4 regions of the Pantoea sp. y20 genome follow, and region 3 is predicted to be linked to each of the others. Evidence: predicted binding sites of a transcription regulator. Region 3 holds the regulator's gene; each other region holds the start of a gene.

Region 1 (8,105 bases), 870 kb from region 3:
CGTGAAGGGCAAGGCGTGGTAGCGCAAGGCGTGCTGGAAGAGGGCAATCTGGTGAACGCCAAAGAAGTGCTGGCGAAACACGATGAAAAATATACGCCTCCCGAAATTGAAGATGCCATGAAGAAGAATCACACAGGACCTGCAGCAGCCTATCAGCAGTCGGGTGCGCAATCATGATGCCGGAAATTGGTAGCTTTCTGCTGTGTCTGGCGCTGGCTTTAGCGCTCCTGTTGAGCGTCTATCCGTTGTGGGGCGCTGCGCGGCAGGATGCGCGTTTGATGGCCATGGCGCGCCCGTTAACCTGGGGCATGTTTATCTGTGTCGCCGCCTCTTTTGTGGTGTTGGTGCACGCCTTTGTGGTGAATGACTTTACCGTTGGCTATGTCGCCACCAACTCCAACACCTTGCTGCCGGTCTATTATCGCATCGCGGCAACCTGGGGTGCGCACGAAGGTTCACTGCTGTTGTGGGTGCTGCTGCTCAGCACCTGGACGCTGGCGGTGGCGATCTTCAGTCGCGGGATGCCGCAGGATGCGCTAGCACGCGTGCTGGCGGTGATGGGCATGATTAATCTCGGCTTCCTGCTGTTTATCATTCTCACCTCGAATCCATTTACCCGCACCTTGCCAAACTTCCCGATTGACGGGCGCGATCTCAACCCGATGCTGCAGGATATCGGGCTGATCTTCCATCCGCCGCTGCTGTACATGGGTTATGTCGGCTTCTCGGTGGCCTTTGCGTTTGCTATTGCCTCGCTGATGGCCGGACGTCTGGATACCGCATGGGCGCGCTGGTCACGTCCGTGGACTACCGCCGCGTGGGTCTTCCTGACCATCGGCATCGTGCTCGGTTCGGCGTGGGCTTATTACGAACTCGGCTGGGGCGGCTGGTGGTTCTGGGATCCGGTCGAAAACGCCTCCTTTATGCCGTGGCTGGCTGGTACCGCGCTGATGCACTCGCTGGCGGTGACAGAAAAGCGCGGCAGCTTCAAGTCCTGGACGGTGTTACTGGCGATTACCGCGTTCTCGTTAAGCCTGCTTGGCACTTTCCTCGTGCGCTCCGGCGTGCTGGTTTCCGTGCACTCGTTCGCCTCCGATCCGGCGCGCGGCATGTTTATTCTCGCCTTCCTGGTGATTGTGATTGGCAGCTCGCTGCTGCTGTACGCGCTGAAAGGTGGTCAGGTGCGCAGCCGCGTACAGAGCGAAGCCTGGTCACGCGAATCCTTCCTGCTGGGTAATAACGTGCTGCTGATCGCCGCGATGCTGGTGGTATTACTCGGTACGCTGCTGCCGCTGGTGCATAAACAGCTCGGTCTCGGCAGCATCTCGGTGGGCGAACCGTTTTTCAACACCATGTTTACCTGGCTGATGGCACCGCTCGCGCTGATGCTCGGTATCGGTCCGCTGGTGCGCTGGCGTCGTGACCAACCACAGAAACTGTGGAAACGCCTTGGCGTGGGCCTGTTGGTGACGCTGATTCTGTCGATCGCCCTGCCGTGGCTGCTGCAGGATCGCATTGAGGCGATGACGGTTATCGGCCTGCTGATGTCGATCTGGGTGATCATGCTGACGTTGATGGAACTGCACGAGCGCGCCACCCATCGCCACTCTTTCTTCAAAGGTTTACGACATCTATCGCGCAGCCATTGGGGCATGGTGCTGGGGCATTTAGGCGTGGCGGTGACCGTGGTTGGTATCGCCTTTAGCACCCAGTACAGCGTTGAGCGTGATGTGCGCATGAAGGCGGGCGATACCGTTGATATCCACAATTATCACTTTACCTTCCACGGCGTGCGCAACCTGCAAGGGCCGAACTACAGCGGCGGCGTGGCGGTGATTGAAGTGACGCGCAACGGCAAGCTGGAGGCGGTGATGCAGGCGGAAAAACGCTTCTATGCAGCCGCGCGCACCATGATGACCGAAGCGGCGATCAGCGGCGGTTTCACCCGCGATCTGTATGCGGCGCTGGGCGAAGAGCTGGATGACGGTTCGTGGGCGGTGCGGATTTACTACAAACCGTTTGTGCGCTGGATCTGGTACGGCGGCGTGTTTATGGCGGTGGGCGGCTTGTTCTGCCTGTTCGATCCGCGCTATCGCTCACGCAAAAAAGAGCAGCGCGAGGAGCTGGCATGAACAAAAAAATCCTGTTTATCCCGTTAGTTCTGTTTTTGCTGCTGGCCGCGGCGCTGCTGTGGCAGCTGTCGCGCAACGCCAACGGCGATGATCCAACGCGTCTCGAATCGGCATTGATCGGCAAGCCGGTACCCGTATTCAAACTGGAAGCGCTCGATCAGCCCGGCAAAATCTACGATCAGCAGGTGCTGACCGACGGCAAACCGATTCTGCTCAACGTCTGGGCAACCTGGTGCCCAACCTGCCGCGCGGAGCATCAATACCTCAATACGCTGGCGGAAAAAGGCATTCGCGTGGTTGGCCTCAATTATAAAGACGATCGCACTAAAGCGGTGACCTGGCTGAACACGCTGGGCAATCCTTATGCGCTCAGCTTGTATGACGGCAACGGGATGCTCGGTCTCGATCTCGGCGTTTACGGCGCACCGGAAACCTTCCTGATCGACGGCAAAGGGATCATTCGTTATCGCCATGCAGGCGACATGAACGATCGCGTCTGGCTCGAAGAAGTGAAACCGCTGTGGGACAAATATAACAAGGAGGCGGGCGTATGAAACGGCTGCTTCTACTGTTAGCGGGCATTCTGCTCAGCACCAGCCTGTGGGCGGCGATTGATACGTATCAGTTCGATTCGGTGCAGCAGGAAGAGCAATACCGCGATCTCACCGCATCGCTGCGTTGCCCGAAATGCCAGAACAACAGCATTGCCGATTCCAATGCGATGATCGCGTCGGATATGCGTCTCAAAGTCTACGAGTTAATGAAGCAGGGCGAAAGCCGCCAGCAGATCATTGATTACATGGTGGCGCGTTACGGTAATTTCGTGACGTATGAGCCGCCGGTAACGCCTTCCACGCTGATTTTGTGGGTGGGGCCAGCGCTGTTTGTGGTGCTGGGCGCGCTGATCATTATTCTGCGTAATCGTCGCGGCAAAGCGCGTAGCGAACTCGACGACAGTGAACAACAGCGCCTTGCGGCGTTACTCAAGCGTGACGGGAAGCCGTAATGACTGGATTCTGGATTACCCTGATTATTTTACTGCTGGCGGCTATCGCGCTGTTTCTGCGTGCTGGCTGGCGTCAGCGCGAGGCCAGCAGTGGCGATCGCGATCGTCTCAACACCGATTTCTATCAGCAACGCCTGCGCGAGCTGGAGCGTGATGAAGAAGAGGGCGTGGTGGCTGAGCGCCCGGAAATGGTGCGCGAACTGCAACAAACGCTGTTAACCGATGTGCCGCAGCAGGATGCCGCGACCATTCATCGCAGCAGTCGCTGGGTGTTGCTGCCGGGCGTGATTGTGCTGCTGGTGGTGTCGGTTGGCATGTATCTGAAAACCGGCGGACTCACGCAGCAAACTGCGTTTGTCAGCGTACAGCAGGAGTATCCTGCGTTACGTGCGCGCGTGATGGATCCTAAAGCTCAGCCGCTAACTATGGAAGAGCTGGCGCGTCTGCATCTGGGTCTGCGCAGCTCGCTGCAGAACGACGCAACGAACCTCAACGATTGGGCAATGTTGGGCCGCTTAGGGATGGTGCTGAATAATGCTACCGATGCCAGCCAGGCATTTGAACATGCGCTACAGCTGGCGCCAGACAATATCGAACTGCAGCAGGATTATGCCGAAGTGCTGACGCGCTCCAGCGATCCGCAGGATAACCGTCAGGCCAACGTGTTGCTGAAAGCGCTGCTTAAACGCGATCACAGCGATGTGCGCACGCTGAGTCTGCTGGCGTTTAATGCCTTTGAGCAGCAGCAGTACAATGAGGCGATTGGTGCATGGCAGGTGATGCTGAAACTGTTACCGGCAGGCGATCGTCGCATCACCATGATCGAGCGCAGCATTGAACAAGCGAAAACCGACGCGGGACAGCAAAATAGCAGCCTGGCATTGACGGTGAGTTTGACGCCGCCGGCAGAAAAAATGTTACCGCAAGGCGGAGTGTTGTATATTTCTGTGTCTGACGGTGTTTCACCGGTGCCTGTGGCTGTGAAGCGTTTACCGCTGAGCCACTTTCCGTTATCGCTCACGCTCGATGACAGCAATGCCATGATGCCCGATCGCCTGCTTTCGGCACAGCATCAGGTGCAAGTCAGGGTGCGCATTTCGCGCGATGGCAGTGCCAATCCACAGTCTGGCGACTGGTTGGGTTTAAGCGCGGTCACACCCTGGGATGGTCATCAGCAACTGGCTGTGGAAATTAATCAACAGCAGCCCTGAAGCGATACCTTACTGATCCGCACAGGGAGAGAAGAATGAATAACCGCCTGACCGGTTTGGCGCTAGCCAGCTTACTGCTGGTGGGTTGTGCCAACTCAAAACCGGCTGAAAATACGGAACCTGCGCAGCGCAGCGATCCGCTGGAAGGCTTTAACCGCACGATGTTTAACTTCAACTACAACGTGCTGGATCCGTATGTTCTGCGTCCGGTGGCAGTCGCCTGGCGCGATTACGTGCCGGTGCCGGCACGTAGCGGCATCAGTAATGTGTTATCCAACGTTGAAGAGCCCGCCAGCATGGTCAACGCCATTCTGGTGGGTGAACCGCGCCAGGCAGGCATCCACTTCACCCGCTTCTTCCTGAACACCGTGTTAGGGCTGGGTGGCTTTATCGACGTGGCAGGCAAAGCCAATCCGGCGCTGGCGCGTGAAGTGCCGCATCGCTTTGGTAGCACGCTGGGACGTTATGGCGTCGGTTACGGCCCGTATGTTGAATTGCCGGCCTACGGTAGTTTCACCATCCGTGAAGATGGCGGTGACTTCGTTGATACGCTCTATCCGGTCTTAAGCTGGTTGAGCTGGCCGATCTCGGTAGGTAAATGGACGCTGGAAGGGATTGAAACCCGTGCGCAGTTGCTGGATTCGGACGCCATTTTGCGTCAGCAGCAAGATCCGTACGCCTTTATTCGTAATGCCTACTTCCAGCGACATGACTTTATTGCCAACGGCGGTAAGCTGAAGCCGGAAGATAATCCGAACGCCAGTGCGATTCAGGACGATCTGAAAGATATCGATTCTGAATAAAACAAAAAGGCGACTCAATGAGTCGCCTTTTTTTATCAAGCTACGTATCAGAACTTGTAGTTAAAGTTCGCGCCGTACAGCCAGGCTTTACCTTCAGAGTTAAAGGTATACGGGCCTTCTTTGACGGTGACTTTCTGACCGTGCATGTAAGAAATACCCAGGTCTACGGAAGCATCTTCATTGAACGCGTAAGACGCACCGGCGCTCAGCCACAGACGATCCTGATCCGGTATAGAGATTGAACGCTTATCGGCCGGAACCGGGCTGTCATCAAAGGCGATACCGGTACGGAAGGTCCAGTTATCGTCGTAGAAGTAAGTGGTACCCAACGCGATACGGTAGGCATCGTGGAAACCTTCATCCTTATAGAACAGCGTCTGGCCATTGCTGCCGGTGGCTTTCAGCTCCTGGAATTGGCTCCAGCTGGTATACGTCAGGCTGTAGTGAACCGCCCATTGCGGCGCCACTTTATGCCAGCCTGACACTTCCCACATCTCTGGCAGATTCAAAGTCAGAGAACCCGGAATCGTGGTGCCGCTGGTGCCGTAAGGCAGGCCTAAAGCCAGTGCCTGCGGTGTACCGTTAAAGGCGGTGGGGATGTTGCTCTTGTAGTCACCATCAAAGTCGACTTTTACTTCTGAGCGGTAGGTAAAGCCAAAGCGGTTATTTTTATCCACTTCGTACAGGATGCCGGCGTTCCAGCCGTAGCCCCATTCATCACCTTTTAAATGCGCAATCTGGGTATCGGCTGGCAATCCTGCCACGGCACCTGCTTCACCTGCATAACGCTCAATTTTCGCTTTTGCGTAGACCGCATCAAAGCCGATACCGAAGCTGAAATTCTCATTCAGTCGATAAGCGGTGCTGATATTAAAATTACCGGTCATCAGGTCGGTTTTGCCGCCATAACCACCTGCGGTATAGCCGTCATTAAATTCGGTTGCTAAACCATAGTTTGAGGTCGCAGATGCACCAATCCACCACTGATCGTTAATTGGGTGCACGTAGTGAAGATTAGGGATCCACTGATTTGGGGCGATATTTTTGGCATCGAGGCTGCGACCTGTCGGGCTCTGACCGCTAATATCCACTTCGGGATCAATATAAACCGCGCCGATAGAGAAAGAAGGGCGATCCATTAATGCCATGGTTGCCGGGTTACGGCTGGCAGAGGCGGCGGTATCACCCATCGCACCTTCGCCGGAATATGCACGACCTAAACCAATTGCTGAGAATTCATTCAGTTGAAAGCCCGCGGCGTAAACATGTGAACAGACGAGCGTTACTGCAGCTGCCACAGCTGACTTTGCAAACAGGTTTTTATGGTTCATGACCACAACCTCATCCAGATTTATTATTTAACGTTGTTACGTCGCGTAACAAAGAGCGGCGAATTGTAGGGACTGATGGCAAAACCACATATCAGACCAGTGCGACGAGTATAGGTCCGACCTGTGTATTTGTTGCAATATTGTTTTTTAAATATTTCTGATTTGATCGATAAAATCAGATCTGCTTAACAAAATCTTAGCGGTTCGACTTAAACATAGCGTTCAATTTTGCTGTGGATCAATTTTTAGTGTGATATTCGTCACTTAGCGGCTTGATCGTGGATGTGAAAACGCAGCAGGCGTACACTTTGCGGCAGAAAATAATCCGATTATGTTGAAATTATCGTCAGGAGAGAATCATGACTGATGCCATTAAAAAGTGTAATGCCAACGAAACGGCGGCCTGCTGCTGTGTTGATGTGGGAACCGTGATGGATAACACCGATTGCACCGCAAGCTGGTCTGGCGTGTTTGCCGATCGCCATGCGGCGGAAGCGATGCTGGCGCATTTGACTGAGCGCGCGCGTCAGGTGGAATCCGATCCTTGCGATATTCGCGCGGATTTTGCCAATGAAGGCGACGCGGTGCGCCTGTCTATCGACTTCACCTTTGCCTGCCAGGCCGAAACCCTGATTTTCCAGCTCGGCCTACGCTAATCTCCCTGCTGCCGAAACCCCTTCGGCAGCCTTAACTCATTTTCGTGTATTCCCTCGCACTTTTTTCCTCTGCTTATTGGCTACTTAGCAACACTTAGTTAACACTGATGATCAGGTCAGACCTGTTTGGCAATGATGCCCCGGTCGAAAAATACAGGTGATTGCAATGAGCAAAGCGCAGCCGCTGCTGACGCGTCAGGGCGAACGTATCGCCATAACCCACGGATTACGCACCCCTTTTGCCCGCCAGGCGACCGATTTCCACGGCATTCCCGCGCTGGAGTTGGGGCGCATGGTGATCAGCGAACTGATGGCGCGCAGCGAATTACCGGTCGAGATTATCGATCAACTGGTGTTTGGCCAGGTGGTGCAGATGCCGGAAGCGCCCAATATTGCGCGTGAAATTGTTCTGAGCAGCGGATTAGGCGTGCATACCGATGCCTATAGCGTTAGCCGCGCCTGCGCCACCAGTTTTCAGGCGGTGGCAAACGTGGCGGAAAGTTTAGTGGCGGGCACCATCGATGCCGGCATTGCCGGTGGCGCGGATTCATCCTCGGTGCTGCCGATTGGCGTCAGTAAAACTCTGGCGCGTGCGCTGGTGGATCTCAACAAAGCGCGCAGCTTTAGTCAAAAACTCAGCATCCTGCGTCGTTTGCGCCCGCGCGATCTGTTGCCGGTGCCACCGGCGGTAGCGGAGTATTCTACCGGATTACGCATGGGCGATACCGCCGAGCAGATGGCGAAAAGTCACGGCATCACGCGTGAACAGCAGGACGCGTTAGCGCTGCGTTCGCACCGGCATGCGGCGCGCGCCTGGCAATCGGGCGTGTTAAGCCAGGAAGTGATGCCCGCATTTGTGCCGCCGTGGAAAGCGCCCATCGAGCAGGACAACAATATTCGCTTCAACGCCAGCGCCGCCGATTACGCCAAACTGCGCCCGGCGTTTGATCGTCGCCACGGTTCGGT
Region 2 (8,105 bases), 190 kb from region 3:
GCAGCACATGGTACGTATCCAGTTGCCAGCGCTTCGCTATCTGCATGCGAATAGAGAGAGGAATTTGTGTTAAGGCAAAATTAATCGCTTCGGCAAGTTGTGGATAACGCGGGCTAATGCCAAAGCTGAAATTCATCGGAATAGCGTGGTTATCTTTGGTTATTTCCAGCCCATTTGCGAACATGAAGCGATTAAGGTGTGTAAGTGTGGCGGCATTGCCCCATACACGCTCTGTTTGGCCAAATGCTGTTGCTGCGACAGCATCGTAGTAACCAGGAAAGCGAACTAAAAGGTCGCTCTTAAAAGTCTCTTCTAAATGTGCACGCATCAACGCTGAACCAGACCAGGCCATGCGATTGGGTTCATCAATTTTTAATGGAGCGTTCTGCCCAGACTTAAAACCGATCGCTGCATAATCCAGCATCCAGGGGTCGCTGGCGATCAAGGTTTGCGGCTCTGATACTGAGGGGGGTTCTACATAGATCGCTAATAGTTGCATTTCTCCGCTGGTTACGGCTTCCTGGGCCGCGCTATGGCTGGCGTAATAATGGATTTCTATTGTGGTATCCAGCATATTCTGAATCAGAGAGAGATAATCCGCACTCACGCCTTCGAATCGTCGCGTATCTATATCCATAAAAAGGGGCGGTTGTGGTTGCCCAGCGACAGCAACTTTGAGAACGTGATGACGAAACTCCGAAGAGATTGGTTCAGCCAGTTGTAAAGCAGGTTGAGCTACATCATATCGCGCCAGTAATTGCAGTTTTTTCTCTGATGCTATTAATGAACATGAAACTAAAGCCAGAAAAAATAAGGCCAACAAGCGAAAAGTAGTAAGATTAATTAGCACGCTGCCTTCTTAAGGTATCCATTAATATCTATTGGGACCAGGGATTATAAAGATATTATTATCTTTCGCTCGTTCTATTCTTTTACTGTTGAAATTTTGCGACCATTCTCAAATATTTGATTTTTAGCGAAAGAGAGAGGGTGATGACGATGTAACTATATGATGTTCATTTCTTAGCTTATTCAGTTGGTTAGATTGCTCCTTTTCTTTCAAGACAATTCTTATGTGGTCTTGTTAAGGAGTTAAGTCAGACTTTTCCCACTTTTACGTGAGCAGGCAAGTAAGAATCTATCACGGAAAAATATAAACCTAAAAGGGGTATATGAAAATGACCGCTATTAGGGTGACGCTATCGATTTAGAATTCTGATGTTGTGAAGGCTATTTTTCACAGCTGTTGTAATCGACACCATTTATTTATTGAAGCGGGTGTGATAGTCAGAATTGGACAAAGTTAATGCTGTAATAAAGGAATAAATAAATGGTATATGCACATAATAAACAAGTGCGTGTGGCTGTCCTTGATGATCACCCCATGGTTCGTACCGTTTTCGAGTTGTGTTTAAAACATGAGCCCGATATTCATTTGGTGGGAACCTGGGCTTCAAGTAATGAATTATTTAATCAGCTAAGAAGTACCGTAGTTGATGTGCTGGTACTGGATTTCCTGCTGGGTGAACGTGAACTGGATGGTTTGGCGCTGGTGAAGCAACTGCGTAATCATTATCCCCAGCAAAAAATTCTGATCTCTTCTTCAATGGAGAGTCCGGCCATCGTCAAAATGGTGTTAAGCGCAGGCGTGAAGGGCTTTATTGGTAAAAGCCACAATATGCAGGAAATTACCCATGCGATTCGTCAGGTGGCGCAGGGCCGTTTGTTCTTGTCTAAAGAAGTCGCTTACGAGGTTGAAAATCTCTATGTCATGAGCGAAGAGTCGCTGGATGACAGCCTCGATTTCAGCAGCAAAGGCAATATGTATGAGAAGGTGAAAACCCTCAGCCCGCGTGAAGTTGAAGTGGTGCGCTGTTTTCTCGATGGTTTGAGCGTGTCGCAAATTGCCGTGAAGTTTAAACGCAGTCGTAAAACCGTGAGCGGGCAGAAACAATCGGCGCTGAAAAAGCTCGGTTTACGTTCGGATTCTGAGCTGTTCAAATACAGCCATGACCTGATGTCAGGCTATTAATTCTCTTCACAGGCGGCCACTTACGGCCGCCTGTTTCCTCTTCGGCATCGCAGACTTCACGTTCCAGGTAACAGCTTTCCGTAACATGTCTTTAGGTGATGTTCATCACAGTTTTAAGCCGCATAACCCGGTCTGATGGCCCCCATTGCTACAGCACTTATGGGGACGTTATGAATATCGAAACGCAATCCGGCGTGATCACTGGAAAAAAACAAGTCAGCGTTGCGCAGCAGCAGGTGAAATGGGACGGCAAAGGTACGCTGGTGCGTATCACGCGTGGCGGCATTTGTGGATCCGATCTGCATTACTATCAGGAAGGCAAGGTCGGCAGTTTCGAGATCAAAATGCCGATGATCCTGGGCCACGAAGTGATTGGTTATGTGGTGGAGAGCGACAATCCAGCTCTTAAACCCCAACAAAAAGTCGCGGTAAATCCCTCTAAGCCTTGTGGCGCGTGCAAATATTGCCAGCGCGATCAGGAAAACCAGTGCACCACCATGCGCTTCTTCGGCAGCGCCATGTATGTGCCGCACGTTGATGGCGGTTTTACCCAATACAAAGTGGTGGATAGCGCGCAATGCGTGCCGTTCCCGCAGGATGCTGATGAAACGGTCATGGTGTTCGCTGAGCCGCTGGCGGTGTGTATTCACGCCACGCAGCAGGCAGGTGATCTTAACGGCAAGCACGTGTTTATCTCAGGCGTGGGTCCGATTGGCTGCCTGATTGCGGCGGCGGCCAAAGCGCGCGGCGCGGCCTCCATTTTGTGCAGCGATATCAGCGAACGTTCACTGGAGATGGCGCTGCAGATGGGCGCAAGTGAGGTGATTCATGCCGCCGACGGCGATTTCGCGCCCTATCTTGCCGACAAAGGCTATTTCGATGTGGCGTTTGAAGCCTCCGGCCATCCTTCTTCGCTGCAGCGCTGCCTTGATGTGGTATGCGCCAAAGGCACGCTGGTGCAGGTTGGCATGGGCGGCACCATTCCCAATTTCCCGATCATGGCGCTGATTGCCAAAGAGATTAATCTGGTCGGTTCCTTCCGCTTCACTCATGAATTCAACACCGCCGTCGAATGGCTGGCCACCGGCGTGGTAAACCCGTTGCCGCTGTTCAGCGGTGAGTATGCCTTGCAGGATATCGATGCCGCGCTGCAGTTTGCCGGCGATAAAACCCGTGCCGCTAAAGTCCAGTTAACCTTTTAAGGAGCAGTGATGAGCCAGTTATTTTCCCTCAAAGGCAAGCGTGTGCTGCTGACCGGTTCGGCGCGCGGCATTGGATATCTGCTGGCGCGCGGCCTGGCGGAAGCCGGTGCTGACGTGATCGTCAACGCCACCACGCACGAAGGCGCAGAGAAGGGCGCGGCGCAGCTGCGTGAGTTGGGCTTACGCGCGCACGCCAAAGCGTTTGATGTCACGCAATCGGCGCAGGTAAAACAGGCGGTAGATGAGATCGAAGCGGAGTGGGGCGCGATTGATGTGCTGGTGAATAATGCTGGCATCCAGCGTCGTCGGCCGTTCCTTGAATTCCCGGAGCAGGACTGGAATGACGTCATCGCGGTCAACCAGACCGCCGTATTCCTGGTTTCGCAAACCGTGGCGAAAAAAATGGTCGAGCGTCAGCAGGGTAAAATCATCAATATCGGTTCGATGCAGAGCGAATTAGGGCGCGACACCATCACGCCTTACGCGGCCTCCAAAGGCGCGGTGACTATGCTGACGCGCGGCATGTGCGTGGAGTTGGCGCGTCACAATATTCAGGTGAACGCCATTGCGCCGGGCTATTTCGTCACGGAGATGACTCAGGCGCTGGCTGACGATCCTGCCTTTACCGGCTGGCTAACCAAGCGCACGCCAGCCGCTCGCTGGGGCAAACCGGAAGAGCTGATTGGCGCGGCAGTGTTCCTTGCTTCCAGTGCATCGAACTTCGTTAACGGGCATCTGCTGTTCGTTGACGGTGGCATGCGCGTCGCCGTGTGATGACCGGGCGCGGCTGGCATTATCATCGGCCCGCGCCTAAACCTTAATCACCCCTCTGTATTCCTAAGGATAATAAAAATGCCAATAACCATCATTGTGCTGGGTGTGATACTGCTGCTGGTGTTGATGATTGTATTTAAGGTCAATGGCTTCATTGCTTTGGTATTTGTCTCGGCGGTGGTCGGTATTGCCGAAGGCATGACGCCACTGAATGTAATGGCCTCGATCCAGAAAGGTATCGGCTCGACGCTGGGCGGATTAGCCATGATCCTCGGCTTCGGCGCCATGCTCGGGCGGCTGGTTTCCGATACCGGTGCCGCACAACGCGTGGCTACCACGCTGATCGCCGCTTTTGGTAAAGAGCGGCTGCAATGGGCGCTGGTGGTGACCGGACTGATCGTCGGCCTGGCGATGTTCTATGAAGTTGGCTTCGTACTGTTGCTGCCGCTGGTGTTCACTATTGTGGCGGCTGCCGGTTTGCCGCTGCTGTACGTCGGCGTGCCGATGGTCGCCGCGCTCTCGGTCACTCACTGCTTCCTGCCGCCGCATCCTGGCCCAACGGCGATTGCCACTATCTTTGGCGCCAATCTCGGTACCACGTTGCTCTACGGCATGATCATCACCATTCCAACGGTGATTATTGCCGGACCGGTTTTCTCGAAGTTCCTTAAAAGCTTTGAGAAGTCACCGCCGGAAGGGCTCTACAACCCAAAAATCTTCACGGAAGAGGAGATGCCAGGCTTCGGCATCAGTATTTTTGCCGCAGTGATTCCGGTGGTGCTGATGGCGATTGCCGCCGTCTTCGAGTTGACCACGCCGAAAGAGAACGCGCTGCGTCAGTTCTTCGAATTCATCGGTAATCCGGCAGTGGCGCTGTTTATCGCGGTGGTGATAGCGGTACTGACGTTGGGGCTGCGCAATGGCCGTAAGATGGAAGAAGTGATGGATATGTGCGGCGAATCGATTGCCGCCATCGCCATGATCATCTTTATCATCGCGGGCGGCGGTGCATTTAAACAGGTGCTGGTGGACAGCGGCGTGGGTAACTACATTGCCGATATGATGAAGGGATCGTCACTGTCACCGCTGCTGATGTGCTGGACGGTTGCGGCAATGCTGCGCGTGGCGCTGGGTTCAGCCACGGTGGCGGCGATCACCACCGCCGGTATTGTGACGCCAATTATCGCGGCCACGCATGCCGATCCGGCCTTGATGGTACTGGCGGTGGGTTCCGGCAGCGTGATCGCTTCACACGTGAACGATCCCGGCTTCTGGCTATTTAAGGGCTACTTCAACCTGAGCGTGGTGGAAACCCTGAAAACCTGGACGGTGATGGAAACGTTAATCTCGATTCTCGGTTTAGCCGGCGTGTTGGCGCTCAATGCCATAATTCACTGATCGATAAAGCTTCACAAGGACGTGAAGCTCTTAACCGCGCGTGCGGATCCACGAGAAACGTGACTGATAGCCGCTGTCAAAATGGGTGTTGTAGCGATAGCTGGAACCCGATTCCGCCATGCAGTAGGTACAGACGTTTAGCACTTCAATATGTTCCGCCACCACTCCCCGCTGTAACAACAAGCCTCGCGCCAGGTTAGGCAGATCAAACCAGATTCCATCCTGCTGGGCCTGCGGCTGCGGACGGATCGCTTGTGCGTTGTGCGGCTGCTGGGTGGAATAGGGTAACGGCGGAAGATCGTGACGATCCTGCATCTGTGTCACCAGATCGTTACCCAGTTCATAGCAGCACGGCCCGATCGCTGGACCGATTACCACACGCAGCGTTTCACGGCTGGCGCCGCGCTCTAGCAGACGATCAATCGCGTTGTTCAATACGCCACCGAGCGTGCCTTTTAATCCGGCGTGCACCGCCGCAACCTGCTGTTGTTGCGGGTCGGCAAATAACACCGGCAGACAATCGGCGGTATACACCGCGACCGGCAGATGATCTTCGCCAATCAAGCCATCCGATTCGCAACGCTTAGGCGGGATGTTTTGGCTTGCCAGCAACACATTGGCGCTGTGACGCTGTTGACCATAAGCCGCCTCTGCCGGAACGGGCTGGCCAGCCGGCTGAAAGGCGTATTCCAGCCAGGAAAAGTCATCCAATAGTCTTGATCGTGGACCGCTGTGGGGGTGCTGTACCATAAGTGTCTCCTCTCACCAAACCGCTGCTTTCTGCTGCCCACAGCTTACGTTAACTGCTACATTTTTAAAGCTTTACAAAAACTGACCCTAATCACTTAAGGATGAAATGATGAAGAAAACCACCTTGCTGGCGGCATCCGGCTTAATGGCGCTGGCATTAACCGGTTGTGCGCAGCCTTCTAAACAGCAGGCTCAGCAGCAGCTCGGCCAGCAATCGGTACTGGCAGTGAACTGGTTCCAGCAATCTGGCGAATATCAGGCATTAAGCTGGCAGGCGTTTAACAGCGCGCGCATGGCCTTCGATCAGGCGCCATCGCTGGCGGGTAAACCGAAAGCGGTTATCGTCGATTTAGATGAAACGATGATTGATAACAGCGCCTACAGCGCGTGGCAGGCGAAAAACGGCCAGCCCTTCTCGGGTAAAACCTGGTCAGCGTGGACGCAGGCGCGTCAGGCAACGGCCGTTCCGGGCGCAGTGGAGTTTGCCAACTACGTCAACAGCCACGGCGGCACTATGTTCTATATCTCCAACCGCGACCAAAAAGATTTTGCCGCAACGGTGGAGAACCTGAATAAGCTGGGCTTCAGCGGCGTGAGCGAGAAAACGGTACGCTTGAGCACCGGCAATTCTAATAAGCAAGAGCGCTTCGACGCGGTGAAGAATGCCGGTTACAACGTGGTGCTGTATGTGGGCGACAACCTGAATGACTTTGGCGGTTCAACCTGGCATCAGGGAAATGCGCAGCGTCAGCAGTTCGTTAGCCTTAATCATCAGCGTTTTGGCACCCAATTTATCGTGTTACCGAACCCGCTGTATGGCGACTGGGAAAGTGGCATGGCGGAAAACTACAACAAACTCACGCCTGAGCAGCAACTGCAGGTGCGTGAAGCGCGTATGAAAGCGTGGAACGGTAAATAATTCGTCAGGTAAAATAGCGTCTGCTTAGGCAGGCGCATTCATGTCCTTTTCAGGTCCATCAATATTTACATAACTCCGTAACTATTATTCCCCTCACTGTTTTCCTGATCTCTTACTAAATTCATGGCAACTGAATAGCGAAATATCTCGTCTTATTTGCTGAATGGCAGTGAATCGCACTAATCATAAATTTTTTAATTAGGAATTCTCCCAGCTCATAAGGATTAAATTATAGCGTCGCTAAAATGGCATATAATTTTTGCGTGTATTGTTTTGTAATTGCACCGAAAATATCACATTTAAAATCGCTCTTATTTAATTGTTAATAATGCTTTTTATCGTTCCTTCTCATCATTCCGCTCCTTGCATAAACTTACCTGATTCATACGTTTATTGAAGTTTCGTTTACAAAAAAATTCGTTTTGTCGACGCCAGAAATATTCATGATGCAAGGTAATGCTTAAGCGTCTATAAACTATTTTTGTGAGGAAGTTCTGCTTTCATCCTCAATGGTTCTCCATAGCCGCGTTTGATGACGTCGCTATCTGCCTGAAAGCGATCTTTTTAAATGTTGAGAGAAGATTATTGTGATGACCCTGAAACCCTTATTAGTGATAAATCGTACTCTGGCTTTGCGGCGCCGCGCGCGGTTAATTCAGCCATCTGCAGAGGAATCAACGCCATGAATTTAAGCACGCTTCGTCAGGATATTCCGGCTGGTTTGGTGGTGTTTCTGGTCGCGCTGCCGCTGTGTCTTGGTATCGCGCAGGCGAGTGGATTGCCGCCCTTTGCGGGTCTGCTCACCGGCGTGATTGGTGGGTTGCTGGTGACTGCGCTGAGCCCCTCGCGTTTTGCGGTTAGTGGTCCGGCGGCGGGATTGGTAACGATTGTGGTCGCGTCGATCGCCACGCTAGGCAGCTTTTCCGCCTTTCTCACCGCGCTGATTCTGGCGGGTGTGTTGCAGTGCCTGTTTGGCTTACTGCGTGCAGGACGTTTTATCGCCTTAGTGCCGAGCAGCGTGATTAAAGGC
Region 3 (8,105 bases):
AACTGCTCACGCAGCCGGAACCGCCGGATGCGGTGTTTGCGGTATCAGATGTGTTGGCGGTCGGCGTCATCCACGCGGCGTTGGAAGCAGGTTTACGCGTGCCGGAAGATTTAGCGGTGGTGGGATTTGATGGCATCAACTTTACCAGCAGCCTGAATCCACCGCTGACCACGATTGAGCAGCCGATGAATCGTATGGGTGTGCGCAGCGTACAGCTGTTGCTGCAACGCATCCGCCAGCCTAACGCGTCGGTGGTCCATGAAGTGTTGCCGTGGAAGCGCGTTGAACGCGCTTCCAGCTAACTTAGCGCCAAATCAGCAATACGCAGGCAGCGGTGAGCAAGCCCATCGCCATATTGAAGATTTTCCACGCGCGTGGGCTGCGCAGCAGACGTCCAATCAGCGAGCCAAAGCCCATCCAAATCACCCCGGAAACCACGTTCACCATGAACATGCCGATGCTGATCGCCACCACCGAATGCAGATATTCGCTGCCCGCCAGGCTGAAGCTGGCCACCGCGCCGAGCGCCATCAGCCAGGCTTTCGGGTTGATCAACTGCAGCAAGCCGCCTTGCCAGAAAGGCATCTGTTTCACCGTGACATCGTCGGTTTCCAGTTTTTCATACTCGGCGCTGGCGATTTTCCATGCCAGCCACAGCAGATAAAGGCTACCGGCAATCTTCAGGATGAGATGCAGCGAGGGATAAAGCAGGATGAGGCCGCCGATGCCAAATGCCACCATTAGCAACATGACTTGCATACCAATCATGATACCAATCAGCAGCGGAATGGTGCGCAGGAAGCCAAAATTAGCACCCGAGGCGGTAAGTAACATATTATTGGGCCCGGGCGTGATGGCCGCGACCCAGAGAAAACCTAACATTGATAAAAAAAGACTCAGTTCCATGTATATTCGGGTGCTCCTCACCCAGTAAAGCGAACAACCCATCGAAGCTATCAGCGACTTATGCATCAGACAAGCCTTTACCCAAGCTATTTTGATCGCCCCAGCGGCGAGCGTTTTAAACCCCTGCGCGGATTCAGTAACGCGCATCTGCAAACGCTGCTGCCGCGTATTCTGCGGCGCCGCGTTACGTTACGTCCGCACTGGCAGCGTCTTGACCTGCCGGACGGCGATTTTGTCGATTTAGCGTGGAGTGAAGATCCGGCGCAGGCGCGTCATAAACCGCGCATGGTGATGTTTCACGGACTGGAAGGCAGCTTTCGCAGCCCGTATGCGCACGGCCTGATGCAGGCGTGTCAGGCACGCGGCTGGCTGGCGGTGGTAATGCACTTTCGCGGCTGCAGCGGCGAGCCTAATCGCTTAAAGCGCATCTATCACTCCGGTGAAACCGAAGACGCCACCTACTTCCTTCACTGGCTGCAGCGCGAATGGGGCAGCGTACCCACCGCCGCCGTCGGCGTTTCGCTGGGCGGCAACATGCTCGCTTGCCTGCTGGGTCAGCAAGGTCACGATGTACCGATTGATGCCGGCATCGCCATCTCAGCGCCGCTGGCGCTCGAGCCTTGCAGCGGCAAGCTGGATGTGGGGTTTTCACGCTTTTATCAGCACTATTTACTGACGCAGCTGAAAAAGAACGCCACGCGCAAACTGCGCGCCTGGCCTGGCACGCTGCCGGTCGATCTCAGCCAGTTACGTGCTTTCCGCCGCTTACGCGAGTTCGATGATGCGATAACCGCACGTGCGCACGGTTTTATTGACGCCAACGACTATTATCAACGAGCCAGCGCGATGCCGTTGCTGACCGGCGTGCGTAAACCGCTGTTGATCATTCACGCGCAAGACGATCCCTTTATGACCGATGCCGTTATTCCGCAACCTGACCAGCTGTCAGCCTCCATTCAGTATCAGCTGACGCAGCAAGGCGGCCACGTCGGTTTCGTCGGCGGCACCGTTCTTAAACCGAAAATGTGGCTGGAACAGCGCGTGCCCGACTGGCTCTCAACCTATCTGGATGTGTAATTGTGATTATTCCCTGGCAAGAACTCGAAGCGGACACGCTGGAAAACCTGATTGAAACCTTCGTGTTACGCGAAGGCACTGATTACGGCGAGCAGGAACGCAGTTTGCTGCAAAAAGTCGCCGACGTACGCCGCCAACTGGAGCGCGGCGACGTGGTGCTGGTGTGGTCGGAACTGCATGAATCGATCAATATTATGCCGAAGGGTGAATTCCGCGGCTGATGCACCCCGCGGCAATTCGTGGTAACAATGCTCATCGCCGGACTTCACAGGGAGCTCTGTTATGTCAGCCAGGCATCCAATTATTGCCGTCACCGGTTCCAGCGGCGCCGGAACCACCACCACCAGCCTCGCCTTCCGTAAAATTTTCCAGCAGCTGAATTTGCATGCGGCGGAACTCGAAGGCGACAGTTTCCATCGCTACACACGTCCGGAAATGGACATGGCGATCCGCAAGGCGCGCGATCTCGGGCGCCACATCAGCTACTTCGGCCCGGAAGCCAACGACTTCGGCCTGCTGGAGCAGACGTTTAAACATTACGGCCAAACCGGCCTTGGCGAATCGCGCAAATATCTGCATACCTACGATGAAGCCGTGCCGTGGAATCAGGTGCCGGGCACCTTTACGCCGTGGCAGCCGCTGCCGGAAAACACCGATGTGCTGTTCTATGAAGGCTTACACGGCGGCGTGGTCACGCAGCAGCAAAATGTGGCGGAGCATGTCGATCTGCTGGTTGGCGTGGTGCCGATTGTTAACCTTGAGTGGATTCAGAAGCTGGTGCGTGACACCAGCGAGCGCGGCCATTCACGCGAAGCGGTGATGGATTCGGTGGTGCGGTCAATGGAGGATTACATTAACTTCATCACGCCACAGTTCTCGCGCACCCACATTAACTTCCAGCGCGTGCCGACCGTTGATACCTCAAACCCGTTTGCCGCACGCGAAATTCCGTCGCTCGACGAAAGCTTCGTGGTGATTCATTTCCGTGGTCTGGAAGGCATCGCGTTCCCCTATCTGCTGGCGATGATTCAGGGATCGTTTATTTCGCACATCAATACGCTGGTGGTGCCGGGTGGCAAAATGGGATTGGCGATGGAGCTGATTATGCTGCCGCTGGTACAGCGACTGATTGAAGGGAAGCGGATTGAATAAGCGGAGTCATTCCGTAGCGGCGCAATTTATTGCGCAATAAATTGCGCCGCTACAATCCGAGTTATAACTCGATCACTTCATAGCTGTGGGTAATTTCCACGCCTTTACCCAGCATGATCGCTACCGAGCAATATTTTTCCGCTGACAGATCAACCGCACGCGAAACGGCCTTGTCGCTCAATGCTTTACCGCTAACGATAAAATGCAGGTTGATGTGGGTAAAAATGCGTGGCGCTTCTTCACGGCGTTCCGATGTGAGCTTCACTTCGCAATCGGCCACATCGCTGCGCCCTTTTTGCAGGATCGACACCACATCAATAGCGCTACAGCCGCCCGCGGCCATCAGCACCATCTCCATTGGACTTGGCGCTTTATCACCGGAATTACCATCCATCAATACCTGATGGCCGGATGAGGATTCTCCGAGAAAGGTAAGACCTTCCACCCATTTCACTCGTGCCTGCATGATTCTTTCTCCTGAAGCGGCGGTTTTGCCGCCAGAGTACGCTTTCACCTGACAAACAGCAATCCAGAGTAATCCCCCTTCTGCTGAAGCGAGACAACACAAGACAGCTCGCAAAAGCTGTGCTACAAACAGTGCTGAAAATATTTTCGTCATCACAGACGAAGGCCGGAAGAATCAAAAGCGTAGCTTAAGAGTCCACCCGGAATAATTTTTCCTTTACTGGAAACGCTCGACGATTAAACCGCCTGACAGGGAAAAAATGCCCCCTGTGTTTTGGGCACGATTACAACAGAGGATAATAGCGAATGGTTCTCGGCAAACCGCAAACAGACCCTACACTCGAATGGTTCCTGTCCCATTGCCATATTCACAAATATCCATCCAAAAGCACGCTCATCCATCAGGGTGAGAAAGCGGAAACGCTGTACTACATCGTAAAAGGTTCCGTAGCGGTACTGATTAAAGATGAAGAAGGCAAAGAGATGATTCTCTCCTACCTCAATCAGGGGGATTTCATCGGCGAACTCGGTCTTTTCGAAGAAGGCCAGGAACGCAGTGCTTGGGTGCGTGCGAAGTCTGCCTGCGAAGTGGCTGAAATTTCATACAAAAAATTCCGTCAGCTGATTCAGGTAAACCCGGATATTTTAATGCGACTTTCGTCGCAAATGGCGCGTCGTCTGCAAGTGACATCTGAGAAAGTGGGCAACCTTGCCTTCCTCGATGTCACCGGACGTATTGCGCAAACGCTGCTAAATCTGGCCAAACAGCCAGATGCGATGACTCACCCAGACGGGATGCAAATCAAAATCACCCGTCAGGAGATTGGTCAGATCGTGGGCTGCTCACGCGAAACCGTGGGTCGTATCCTGAAAATGCTGGAAGATCAGAACCTGATCTCCGCACACGGTAAAACCATCGTCGTTTACGGCACCCGCTAATTTCTTCTCACCCACGGCGTGATGGCAACATCGCGCCGTTTCTATTTGCGATGAGCTGATGTGGCGCCGAATCATCTATCATCCCGAAGTTAACTATGCGCTGCGGCAAACGCTGGTGCTGTGCCTGCCTGTGGCTCTCGGTTGGCTGTTTGGCGATCTGCAAAAAGGTCTGCTGTTCTCGTTAGTGCCGGCCTGCTGCAACATGGCGGGACTGGATACGCCGCACAAACGCTTCTTCAAACGCCTGATTGTGGGTGGTTCGCTGTTTGCCACCGGCAGTTTCCTGATGCAAATCCTCACCGCTTACCAGATTCCGCTGCCACTGATTTTGCTGGCGCTGCCGCTGCTGATTGGCGTAACCGGCGAAATCGGCCCGCTGCACGCGCGCCTGCTGCCCGCCACACTCATCGCCGCCATCTTTACGCTCAGCTTAGTGGGACGCATGCCGATGTGGGTGCCGCCGCTGCTCTACATTGGCGGCACGCTGTGGTACGGCTTGTTCAACTGGTTCTGGTTCTGGCTGTGGAAAGAGCAGCCGATGCGCGAATCGCTCAGCCTGCTGTTCCGCGAGCTGGCGGATTACTGCGATGCCAAATACACCTTACTGACGCAGCTGACCGATCCGGAGAAAGCGCTGCCGCCGCTGCTGGCGCGCCAGCAAAAGGCGGTCGATCTCATCACCACCTGCTATCAGCAAATGCATATGCTGTCGGCGAGCCGCGATAACAGCCACAAACGCCTGACGCGCGCTTTTCAGGTTGCGCTGGATTTACAGGAACACATCTCCGTGAGTTTGCATCAGCCCGAAGAGGTGCAGAAGCTGGTTGAGGAGAGCCACGCCGAAGCGGTGATTCGCTGGAACGCCAAAATTATTTCGGCGCGGCTGCGCGTGCTGGCGGATGCGATTCTCTACCATCAGCTGCCGGATCGTTTTCACATGGAGAAACAGCTCGGCGCTCTGGAGAAAATTGCACGCCAGCATCCGGATAATCCGGTCGGCAACTTCTGCCTGTATCACTTCAGTCGCATCGCCCGCGTATTGCGTACGCAGAAGCCGCTCTACACGCGTGACCTGATGGCCGATCGCCAGCGCCGTTTGCCGCTGTTGCCGGCGCTGCGCAGTTATCTGTCATTCAAATCCACCGCGTTACGCACCGCAGCCCGCTTCGCTGTGATGCTGATGTTTGGCAGCTCGCTGGCGCTGTTCTTTAACATCCCCAAACCTTACTGGATTCTGATGACCATCATGTTCGTCAGCCAGAACGGTTACAACGCCACGCGCGTGCGTATTCAGCACCGTGCGCTGGGCACTTTCGCCGGATTGCTGATCGCCGCCGCGTCGCTGCAGCTGGCGGTGCCGGAATCGATCACGCTGCTGTTTATGCTGGGGATTACGCTGGCGAGCTATCTGATCACGCGGAAATATTATGGCTGGTCGATGATTGGCTTTACCGTCACGGCGGTGTATTCGCTGCAATTGCTGTCGCTGAACGGCGCGCAGTTTCTGCTGCCGCGCATGATGGATACCTTGATGGGCTGTTTAATTGCCTTCGCCGGGATGATTTGGCTGTGGCCGCAGTGGCAAAGCGGGCTGCTGCGCAAGAACGCGCACGATGCGCTGGAAGCCTATCAGGAGGCGCTGCAACTGCTGCTGGGGCCGGAACAGTCGCCCGATAAACTGGCTTATCAGCGCATAAAGGTTAATCAGGCGCACAACGCGCTGTTCAACTCATTGAACCAGGCATCGAGCGAGCCGGGCTTTAACCTGCAATATCTGAAAGATATGCGCATGTGGGTTACGCACAGTCAGTTCATCGTCGAGCATATTAATGCCATGACGATTCTGGCGCGCGAGCACACCATGCTGACATCGAAGCTGGCAGAACGTTATCTGCAATCCTGTGAAATCGCGCTGCAGCGTTGTCAGCAGCGGCTGGCGTATGACGGTCCGGGCAACGACAGCAATATTCTGGAAGCGCCGGAAAATCTTAATGAAGGGCCGGTGACGATTGTCGAACAGCATGTGAAGCGGATATTGCAGCACCTCAGCGTAATGCACACCATCTCTTCGCTGGCGTGGAGCCAGCGACCGCATCATGGCCGCTGGCTCAAAGTGTTACGTCCGAAAGCGGATTAAGCGGTCAGCACCTTTTCAATCGCGCTGGCGAAACGCGTCATGCCTTCGGCGATATCGGTTGGTTCAATCACCAGCGACGGCACAAAACGGATCACGTCAGTACCGGCGGTGAGAATCATCAGCCCTTCCGCGGCGGAAGCGTTGAGGATGTCACGCGCTTTGCTGGCGAACTGCGGCCTCAGCGCGGCACCAATCAACAGACCTTTGCCGCGAATCTCGCTTAAGATAGCGAATTTGCTTTCGATGGCTTGCAGCGCTTCAACAAACTGCTGACGACGCGCTTCAACGCCTTCCAGCACTTTTGGCGTGTTGATGATGTCCAGCGCGGTTTCAGCAATGGCACACGCCAGCGGATTGCCGCCGTAAGTGGTGCCGTGCACGCCCGGCGCCATTACTGAGGCGATTTCGTTGGTGGTCAACATCGCACTCACCGGGAAACCGCCGCCCAGCGCTTTGGCGGTGGTGAGGATATCGGGCCTGATACCGTAATGTTCGTACGCAAAGAGTTTGCCGCTGCGTCCCATGCCGCTCTGCACTTCATCCAGCACCAGCAGCGCATGATGTTCATCACAGAGGGCGCGCAGGCCTTGCATAAATTCTGGCGTAGCTGGCATCACGCCGCCTTCGCCCTGAATCGGCTCGACCACGATGGCGCAGGTATGGTCGTCAATCACCGCTTTCACCGCATCGAGATCGTTGAACGGCACATGCACGATATCCGCCGGTTTTGGACCGAAGCCATCAGAATATTTCGGCTGGCCACCCACCGACACGGTGAACAGCGTGCGACCGTGGAAGGCGTTATGGAAGGCGATGATTTTACTTTTGAACGGGCTGTGTTTTTTGCAGGCGTAATAACGCGCCAGCTTGAATGCCGCTTCATTGGCTTCCGCGCCGGAATTACCGAAAAACACCCGATCGGCAAAGGTCGCGGCAATCAGTTTACTCGCCAGACGCAGCGCCGGTTCGTTGGTGAACACGTTGCTGGTGTGCCACAGCGTTTCGCCCTGGGTTTTCAGCGTTTCCACCAGCGCCGGATGACAATGGCCCAATGCAGTCACCGCGATACCGCCAGAGAAATCGATATACTCTTTGCCCTGCTGATCCCACACTCGGCTGCCTTTGCCTTTTACCGGCACAAACTGCGCAGGTGCATAAACAGGCAAAATTACGTTATCGAACGTTTCCCGGGTTACCGCTAGTTTTTCCGCTGCCATTGACGACCTCATCGGGTTATTTGTTGAGCTGATGTGAAATTATAATCACAAAATATGCATAAAAAGTCACACGAAGGCAAACATAAGTTACGCGTTGAGGAAATTAGCCAGCAGCTGATGCCCTTGCTCACTGAGGATGCTTTCCGGATGGAACTGCACGCCTTCCAGCGGCAAGCTGCGATGGCGGAAGCCCATGATCTCATCCGGCTGGC
Region 4 (8,105 bases), 1.7 Mb from region 3:
AGAATCCGGCGGTGAACAACATCATGCCGGGTAAAATCAGCCACAGTGAGTTAAACGCCGTCAGCAGCAATCCCGTCAGCATAATCGCAGTTGCGCCAATCATCACCGGACCGCGTCCAAAGCGGCTGGTCATCGCGCCGGCTTTCGGTGAACTCCAGGATCCGGTCAGATAGACCACCGACAGCAATCCCACCACCGCCTGGCTCAGCGACCAGGGCGCACTCAGCAGGCGATAGCCGATGTAGTTGAACAGCGTGACGAACGCGCCCATCAGCAGGAAGCCCTCAGCGAACAGCAGCGGTAATCCTTTATCGCGCCAGTGCAAACGGAAGTTGATCAGCAAACTACGCGGACGTAGCGAAGCTGGACGGAAATGACGCGACGCAGGCAGGATTTTCCAAAACATCAGCGCGCCCGCCAACGCGAAACAGCCAATCACGCCCACCGCAACGCGCCACGAGAAGAAATCAGTCAATACGCCCGTCAACAGGCGTCCGCTCATGCCGCCAATCGAGTTACCGCTGATGTACAGCCCCATGGAAAAGGCGATAACGCGTGGATGAATCTCTTCACTCAGATAGGTCATGCCAACCGCCGCAACCCCGCTCAGCGATAAGCCAATCAGCGCGCGCATCAGCAAAATCCCCTGCCAACTGCTCATGGTGGCGGAAATCAAGGTACAGATAGCCGCGAGCAACAGCGCGGTAACCATCACCGATTTACGCCCAATCGCATCCGACAGCGGCCCGGTAAACAGCAATCCCAATGCCATTAAGCCGGTCGATAGCGAGAGAGAAATACTGCTTTGCGCTGGAGAAACACCAAACTGTTGCGATAACACCGGCAAAATGGGCTGCACGCAATACAGCAGGGCGAAAGTGGCAAGACCGGCAGAGAACAGCGCCAGCGTCACGCGCATAAACTGCGGCGATCCGCGTTCAATCCATTCTGAAGGGGCTGCAGCTGGAGCAGGCTTTACGGACAACTCGTCTTCATCGAGTATCACCCCCTGAGAAGAGCGACTCACGGAACATCCTCGTTTGAACAATCATGCCGTTACTGTAGGAAAGGGCGAATAGGTTGTACAATATATTAATAATCTCAAATGAGACGTTTAAAGTATGAATGTTGAGTTGCGTCATTTACGCTATTTCGTTGCCGTCGCGGAGGAACTGCATTTTGGCCGCGCCGCGCAGCGCCTGAATATTTCGCAACCGCCGCTGAGTCAGCAGATCCAGCAACTGGAGCAGGAAATTGGCGCCCAGCTGTTTACCCGCACCAATCGCAGCGTACAGATCACGCCCGCCGGCGCGCTGTTTTTGCAGGATGCGCGTGCCATTTTGTTACAGGTGGAGCAGGCCACCCGCCGCGCCGCACGCGTGCATAGCGGGCAGGAGGGCGAGTTGCGCATCGGCTTTACCTCCTCAGCGCCGTTTACCGGTCTGGTTTCTGACGCGCTGTACCAATTCCGTCAGCGTTGGCCAGAAGTGCACATTCAGATGCAGGAGAACAATACGCGGCAGCAGCTTGCGCCACTTCATGACGATCGGCTCGACCTCGGTGTGATGCGCAATACGCCGCTGCCCAGCGATCTGCAGCACCGCGTGTTACTGCGTGAGCCGCTATGCGCGGTAGTGCATTGGGCGCATCCGCTGGCCGATGCAGAGTCGATTTCCATTCAGGCATTAGCCAACGAGCCGTTTGTATTTTTCGATCCGCAAGGCGGCACTGCGTTGTACGGTGAAATCCTGGCGCTGCTGCATCGCTATCAAATCAAACCTTTTATTACGCAGGAGGTGGGCGAGGCGATGACCATCCTTGGTCTGGTGGCGACCGGACTCGGCGTGTCGATTCTGCCGGCGTCATTCAGCCGTGCACGTCTGGCCGATGTGGTGTGGATCCCGTTGCAGGAGAGCGACGCGATTTCTGAAGTTTGGCTGGTCTGGTCAGCGACGCGAGAACCAACGGCGCAAATGAGCAATATGATGTCGCTGATGCTGCAAAATGCAGAGAATTGAGTCCGCAGTTGAATGAGGGCCCAAACTTTATGTGCGATAAATCACATTTCTAATCAAATATTTGACGCTGCAGGGCAATCTGCATCACCATAGCTGCTGTTTATTTAGAAGCGCGAAAATAATGGGAGCAGGGCGTGAATCTGTACAGTCAACCTGGTCATATTGATCAGATAAAACAGACCAACGCTGGTGTGGTTTACCGACTGATTGACCTTTACGGCCCGATTTCGCGTATTGAGCTTTCTAAACGTGCCCAGTTAGCCCCCGCCAGCATTACCAAAATCGTGCGTGAAATGCTCGATGCCCATCTGGTTCAGGAAACTGAATTTCAGGAGCCAGGCAGTCGCGGTCGTCCCGCGATTGGTTTGATCCTCGATACGCTCGCCTGGCACTATCTCGCCGTTCGCATTCAGCCCGGATTTATTACGCTGACGCTGCGCGATCTCAGCAGCCGCGCGCTGCAGGAAGATCGCCTGCCGCTGCACGCCAGCGCCGACAAACCACTGCTGCAAACCTTGCACGAGACAGTGAATGACTTCTTTATTCGCCACCAAAGCAAGCTGGAGCGTTTGACCGCCATCGCCATTACCTTGCCAGGATTGATCAACGCCGCTTCTGGCGTGGTCCATCGTATGCCGGGTTATGACGTGCAGGATATGCCGCTGGGAGAAACGCTGGCGCAGCGCACCGGTCTGCCGGTGTTCGTGCAGCATGATATTTCCGCCTGGACGTTAGCCGAAGCGCTGTTTGGCGCATCCAGTGGCGCGCAACATGTGATTCAGATTGTGATTGATGAAACCGTCGGCGCGGGCGTGATCAGCGGCGGACAACTGCTGCACAAAAATGGTCGTACGCTGGTGGAAATTGGTCATACGCAAATCGATCCTTACGGCCAGCAGTGTTATTGCGGCAATAATGGCTGTCTGGAAACCGTCGCCAGCATCGGAAGCCTGCTTAATCTCACCGCCCAGCGTTTGCCGTCGCAGCCGGACAGTGTATTGCATCAGACGCCGTTGACGATTGAGAGCTTATGCGCAGCCGCGCAGCAGGGCGATCGCCTGGCGCGTGATGTGATTGCGGGCGTCGGACATCATATTGGCCGCATGCTGGCGATGATGGTAAACATCTTTAATCCTCAACAAATCCTTATCGGTTCGCCGCTGAATCAGGCCGCCGATGTGCTGTTCCCTGCGGTGAGCAGTACCATTCGACAACAAGCCTTGCCCGCATACAGCAGTAAAATCCAGCTCACACCAACGTCTTTCAGCGATCCCGGCACCTTTGGCGGCGCCGCACTGATAAAAGACGCGCTCTATAGCGGCCATTTATTGGTAAAACTGTTGCAGGGATAATTACAGCTCACCTTAAGTTTGTCCTAACGCAATCTGCCCGCGAAAACATTTCCTTAAACTGCCTCCTTCGCACGTTACACATCGCTTTAATGAAGGAGGAGAATGGTGAAAACGCTTTTTGTCACCGGTACCGACACCGCGGTGGGTAAAACCGTGGTATCACGCGCATTATTGCAGTGCTTTGCCAAGACGAATCTGTGCGCCGCAGGCTTCAAACCTGTCGCCAAAAGCGCGCAACTCACATCTGAAGGCTTACGTAATAAAGATGCCCTGTTATTACAGCAGGCTTCAGGTCTCGCTCTCGATTATTCCGCCGTCAATCCTATCGCCTTACAAGAGGATGAAATCAGCACCAGCGCGTCGCAGCGTATAGATTATCCGTTGCTCAGCCGCAGTCTAAACGATTTGCAGCAGCGCGCCGCGCGCGTGGTGGTAGAAGGCACCGGCGGCTGGCGCAGTTTAATGAACGACTTACAGCCTTTGTCCCACTGGGTGCGGCAGGAACATTTACCCGTTGTGTTGGTAGTCGGCATTAAAGAAGGTTGCATCAGCCACGCTTTACTGACCGCCGATGCGATTGCGCAGGATGGATTGCGACTCGTGGGTTGGGTAGCCAACCGTATTAATCCCGGTCTGGCGCATTACGCTGAAATTATTGATGTTTTGAGCAACAAGTTAGGTGCACCTTTATTAGGCGAGTTGCCTTATCTGCCGCGCGCAGAACAACGGGAACTGAGTGGTTATCTGGATATTTCACTGCTCGATGACAATATTACGCACGACAACAGTGCAAAGCCTGCGGCCTGATGAAACAAAAAGCCGCAAATGATCAATGGCTGAATCTAAGATTTCAGATTCAGCCCTCCTCTTTACTGAATTAATTGCCATAATATTCAATATCTTACTTGCAAATTTTAATAAACCCCTTGTTCTGGCGTGATTCATGCATCAGCAGCTCTGATGAATATCTTGCCGGAGCACCTGTATGTCGCAATCAGATGAGAAAGGTTTGTTGTATGGGCTGAATGACCGCATCGGTCCATTGCCTGCATTTTGTGCCGCACTACAACATGTGCTGGCCAGCGTAGTGGGCATCATTACGCCGCCGCTGATTATTGGTTCCGTGTTGGGATTACAGGCATGGATCCCTTACCTGATCAGCATGTCGCTGCTCGTTTCCGGTCTCGGTACTTTCTTGCAGGCGCGCCGCTTTATGGGCATTGGCGCAGGCATGATCTGCCTGCAGGGCACCAGCTTTGCCTTTCTCGGGGTGATTCTGTCGGGCGGATTGATGGTCAAAGCGCGCGGCGGATCGCCAGAAGAGATCATGGCGATGATCTTTGGCTGCAACTTAGTAGCGGCGATGATTCCGATGTTGATCAGCCGCTGCATCGCGCCATTACGCAAAGTGTTGACGCCGGTGGTTACCGGCACCGTTATTACCTTAATTGGTATCAGCCTGATCAAAGTCAGCATCACCGATTGGGCTGGCGGCCATAACGCCAGCGATTTTGGCGCGCCCGGCAATCTGGCGCTCGGTGCCTTGACGCTGCTGGTAATTATCGTACTTAACCGTTCGCAAAATCGCTGGACGCGGCTGGTTGCGGTGGTGGCCGGCATTGCTGCGGGCTGTATCGCCGCAGCGTTAACCGGCCATCTCACCCTTAAGCCAATGGGTGATACGCCGTGGCTGGTAATGCCGGCGCTGTTCCGTTTTGGTTTTGCCTTTGACTGGACCATCTTCATTCCCATCGCGCTGGTATCGGTGATAGCCGTGATTGAAGCGGTGGGCGACCTCACGGCGAACTGCATGTTGTCGCAGCAGCCGATTGAAGGCGAAGCGTTTGAGCGCCGCATGCAGGGCGGTATTTTCGCCGATGGCATCAGCTGCTTGCTTGCCGCCCTGTTCTCTGCCTTTCCCAACACCACTTTTGCGCAAAATAATGGCGTCATCCAAATGACCGGCGTTGCCAGCCGTTATGTTGGCATGGTGATCGGCGTAATGCTGGTGCTGCTCGGTATGTTCCCGGCGATTGGCTATATGCTGCAGCAGATTCCACCGCCGGTGCTGGGCGGCGCGACCATTGTGATGTTTGGTAGCGTGGTGGCGGCCGGCATCCGCGTGATGACGCAAACGCCGCTTGGCCGCCGCGAGATGCTGATTGTTGCCGTGTCGTTTGGTATCGGTTTGGGTGTCGAAGCGGTGCCTGAGGTGCTGAAACAGTTCCCGACGCTGATTAGCAACCTGTTTGGTCACGCAGTGACTACCGGCGGGATGCTGGCGATTATTTTGAATGTCGTGCTGCCTTCAGAGCGCAGCGAAGCAGTGGCGGCAAAAACGGCTGAGGAGTCGCGTTAACAAAGCGCACGGAGTCAAATAGCCGAGGGGCATATGGCAGAGGAGTAAAGCATCCCGCGCCAGGGAAGGCGCGGGCTGAGCCTCAGGGATGATTTATGGCGACTTTACGATCTGCCATATGCCCCTCGGCGACTGCTTAGGGTTTTACGGATTCAACCGACGGCGCGTACGTCCAGAACTGAGATAATCGGCAATGTAATCCTGCGATATCTCGCCGCTATAACGACCTTCCTCATCGACGATCGGCATCCACACCGTGTTGTGCTCATACAGCTTCGACAGCACCACGCGCAGGTTTTCTTCCGCTTTGCCCGTCACTTTAAAGGTATGCAGCATCTCTTCGCAGCGGCCAGTGGCGCCGCGCGCTTCACGACGCTTCACAAATCCCAGCGGCTTGCCATCTTCATCAACCACCGTCACCGAACGCATATCGTTATCGTCCATGGTGGCGAAGGCCTCCTGCAGTGGCGTATTACGCTGCACGGTGATGGTGGGCTGCTGATCGGTGACATCGCCGGCCTGCACCAGCAACAAACGTTTCAGCGTACGGTCCTGACCGACAAAGGAGCCAACAAAGTCGTTCGCCGGTTTGGCTAACAGCTCATCCGGGCTGGCGCACTGCACAATTTTCCCCTGACCAAACACCGCAATGCGGTCGCCGAGTTTCAGCGCTTCATCAATATCATGGCTAACCAGCATCACGGTCTTCTTTAACTGGCGCTGCATCTCAAGGAATTCGTTCTGAATCACTTCACGGTTGATTGGGTCGACCGCGCCGAAAGGTTCATCCATCAGCAATACCGGTGGATCCGCAGCCAGCGCGCGAATCACGCCAATACGCTGCTGCTGACCGCCGGACATTTCGCGCGGATAGCGATGCAGGAACTTGGTCGGATCGAGCGCCACCATGCTCATCAATTCCGTGGCGCGTTCGCGGCAGCGCTTCTTATCCCAACCCAACATGCGCGGCACCACGGTAATGTTCTCCTCGATGGTCATATTCGGGAACAGACCAATCTGCTGGATGACATAGCCAATATTGCGGCGCAGGGTGACGGTATCTTGTCCGCTGGTGTCTTCACCGTTGATCAAAATCCTGCCGCTTGAGGAGGGAATCAAACGGTTAATCATCTTCAGGGTGGTGGTTTTGCCACAACCCGATGGGCCGAGCAGCACGCACATTTCCCCGGCAGGCACTTCAAGGCTGACGTTATCCACGGCATTAAGTGATGTGCCGTTCTTTTGCGTAAAGGTTTTCGTCAGGTTTTCCAGTTTTATCATTATCGAATCCCCTTAGGAGTCAGCGCCGACTGCAAACGGTGCAGCAGCCAATCAAGCACAATCGCGAGCAAACAAATCATTAAGGCACCGGCAATCAACATGCGCACATCGCTGCCGCTGATCCCGTCGAGCAGTTGCAGGCCCAAACCGCCCGCACCAATTACGGCGGCAATCGCCATCACGCCAACATTCATCACCACCGCTGTACGAATACCGCCAAAAATCACCGGTAGCGCCATCGGAATTTCTACCCAGCGCAGACGCTGCCAGAAGGTCATGCCAATCCCGCGACCGGCTTCACGCAGTCCGGGAGACAAATTCTCCAGCGCGGTGTGGGTGTTACGCACAATCGGCAGCAGCGAGTAAAGGAACACGGCGGTAATAGCGGGAAGGGCGCCAATGCCCTGACCGATCATAGAAAACAATGGAATCATCAAACCAAACAACGCGATGGTGGGAATGGTTAACACAATGGTGGCGATGCCGAGCACGGGCGTGGCCAGCCACTTAAAGCGCACAATCAAAATGCCCAGCGGTACGCCAACGATAATGGCGAAACCGACCGCAACCAGCACCAGCCACGTGTGTTGCCAGGTGAGCGTCATCAAGGTGTGCCAGTTATTCATGATGTAATGCAAGGTATCCACAGCGCCTCCTTACAGCATGTTCTTGGATTGAAGGAAATCACGCGCCACCTGTTGCGGCGACTGATGATCAATATCTACACGCTTATTCATCTCGGTGATCGCTTCGTCATTAATTAACGCGGAGAGCTGATTAAGCGCCGTATCCAAACCCGGATGGCTCTCGAGCACATCCTGACGCACGACAGGCGTGACGTTGTAACTTGGGAAGAAGTGCTTATCATCTTCTAACACTTTGAGTTCGAACCCTTTCACGCGGCCATCGGTGGTGTAGATCAAACCGGCATCAACAAAGCCATCGCGAATCGCGTTGTAAACCAAGCCGGGATCCATCTGGCGAATCTGCGGACGATCGAGCGGCATGTTGTAGGCTTTCTGCAGTGGCTTAAGACCATCGGAGCGGCCCGAGAATTCCAGATCCAAACCCAGTTTCCAGTTATGATCCGGATCG

Evidence for each region. The regulator CRP, encoded in region 3, controls carbon source genes, mostly activating them, when cyclic AMP is high. The targets are predictions, from matches to a motif close to ATGTGANNNNNNTCACAT.
Region 1: the regulator CRP is predicted to act here: its motif matches at 6,732-6,749, upstream of ACYAC5_RS13630 (YfcZ/YiiS family protein).
Region 2: the regulator CRP is predicted to act here: its motif matches at 2,126-2,143, upstream of idnD (L-idonate 5-dehydrogenase).
Region 4: the regulator CRP is predicted to act here: its motif matches at 2,048-2,065, upstream of mlc (sugar metabolism global transcriptional regulator Mlc).

Annotation. Positions count from the first base shown of each region.
Region 1 is NZ_CM142816.1:2,930,120-2,938,224, reverse strand. Features, by position in the region: gene ccmE (cytochrome c maturation protein CcmE) at 1-177, shown strand, start outside; gene ACYAC5_RS13660 (heme lyase CcmF/NrfE family subunit) at 174-2,132, shown strand; gene ACYAC5_RS13655 (DsbE family thiol:disulfide interchange protein) at 2,129-2,686, shown strand; gene ACYAC5_RS13650 (cytochrome c-type biogenesis protein) at 2,683-3,138, shown strand; gene ccmI (c-type cytochrome biogenesis protein CcmI) at 3,138-4,349, shown strand; gene mlaA (phospholipid-binding lipoprotein MlaA) at 4,385-5,152, shown strand; gene fadL (long-chain fatty acid transporter FadL) at 5,200-6,483, opposite strand; gene ACYAC5_RS13630 (YfcZ/YiiS family protein) at 6,843-7,139, shown strand; gene fadI (acetyl-CoA C-acyltransferase FadI) at 7,306-8,105, shown strand, end outside.
Region 2 is NZ_CM142816.1:3,612,104-3,620,208, reverse strand. Features, by position in the region: gene ACYAC5_RS16705 (ATP-binding protein) at 1-850, opposite strand, end outside; gene ACYAC5_RS16700 (response regulator) at 1,331-2,032, shown strand; gene idnD (L-idonate 5-dehydrogenase) at 2,203-3,234, shown strand; gene idnO (gluconate 5-dehydrogenase) at 3,244-4,008, shown strand; gene ACYAC5_RS16685 (gluconate:H+ symporter) at 4,087-5,406, shown strand; gene ACYAC5_RS16680 (purine nucleoside phosphorylase YfiH/LACC1 family protein) at 5,437-6,156, opposite strand; gene ACYAC5_RS16675 (5'-nucleotidase, lipoprotein e(P4) family) at 6,266-7,075, shown strand; gene ACYAC5_RS16670 (SulP family inorganic anion transporter) at 7,758-8,105, shown strand, end outside.
Region 3 is NZ_CM142816.1:3,800,477-3,808,581, forward strand. Features, by position in the region: gene ACYAC5_RS17690 (LacI family DNA-binding transcriptional regulator) at 1-302, shown strand, start outside; gene ACYAC5_RS17695 (LysE family translocator) at 304-906, opposite strand; gene ACYAC5_RS17700 (hydrolase) at 967-1,983, shown strand; gene ACYAC5_RS17705 (YheU family protein) at 1,986-2,204, shown strand; gene ACYAC5_RS17710 (phosphoribulokinase) at 2,266-3,135, shown strand; gene ACYAC5_RS17715 (OsmC family protein) at 3,197-3,601, opposite strand; gene crp (cAMP-activated global transcriptional regulator CRP) at 3,907-4,539, shown strand; gene ACYAC5_RS17725 (YccS/YhfK family putative transporter) at 4,598-6,676, shown strand; gene argD (bifunctional acetylornithine/succinyldiaminopimelate transaminase) at 6,673-7,893, opposite strand; gene ACYAC5_RS17735 (aminodeoxychorismate synthase component II) at 7,981-8,105, opposite strand, start outside.
Region 4 is NZ_CM142816.1:2,130,488-2,138,592, reverse strand. Features, by position in the region: gene ACYAC5_RS10050 (MFS transporter) at 1-1,027, opposite strand, end outside; gene ACYAC5_RS10045 (LysR family transcriptional regulator) at 1,122-2,018, shown strand; gene mlc (sugar metabolism global transcriptional regulator Mlc) at 2,153-3,370, shown strand; gene bioD (dethiobiotin synthase) at 3,473-4,177, shown strand; gene ACYAC5_RS10030 (nucleobase:cation symporter-2 family protein) at 4,356-5,729, shown strand; gene osmV (osmoprotectant ABC transporter ATP-binding protein OsmV) at 5,874-7,010, opposite strand; gene osmW (osmoprotectant ABC transporter permease OsmW) at 7,010-7,657, opposite strand; gene ACYAC5_RS10015 (glycine betaine ABC transporter substrate-binding protein) at 7,667-8,105, opposite strand, start outside.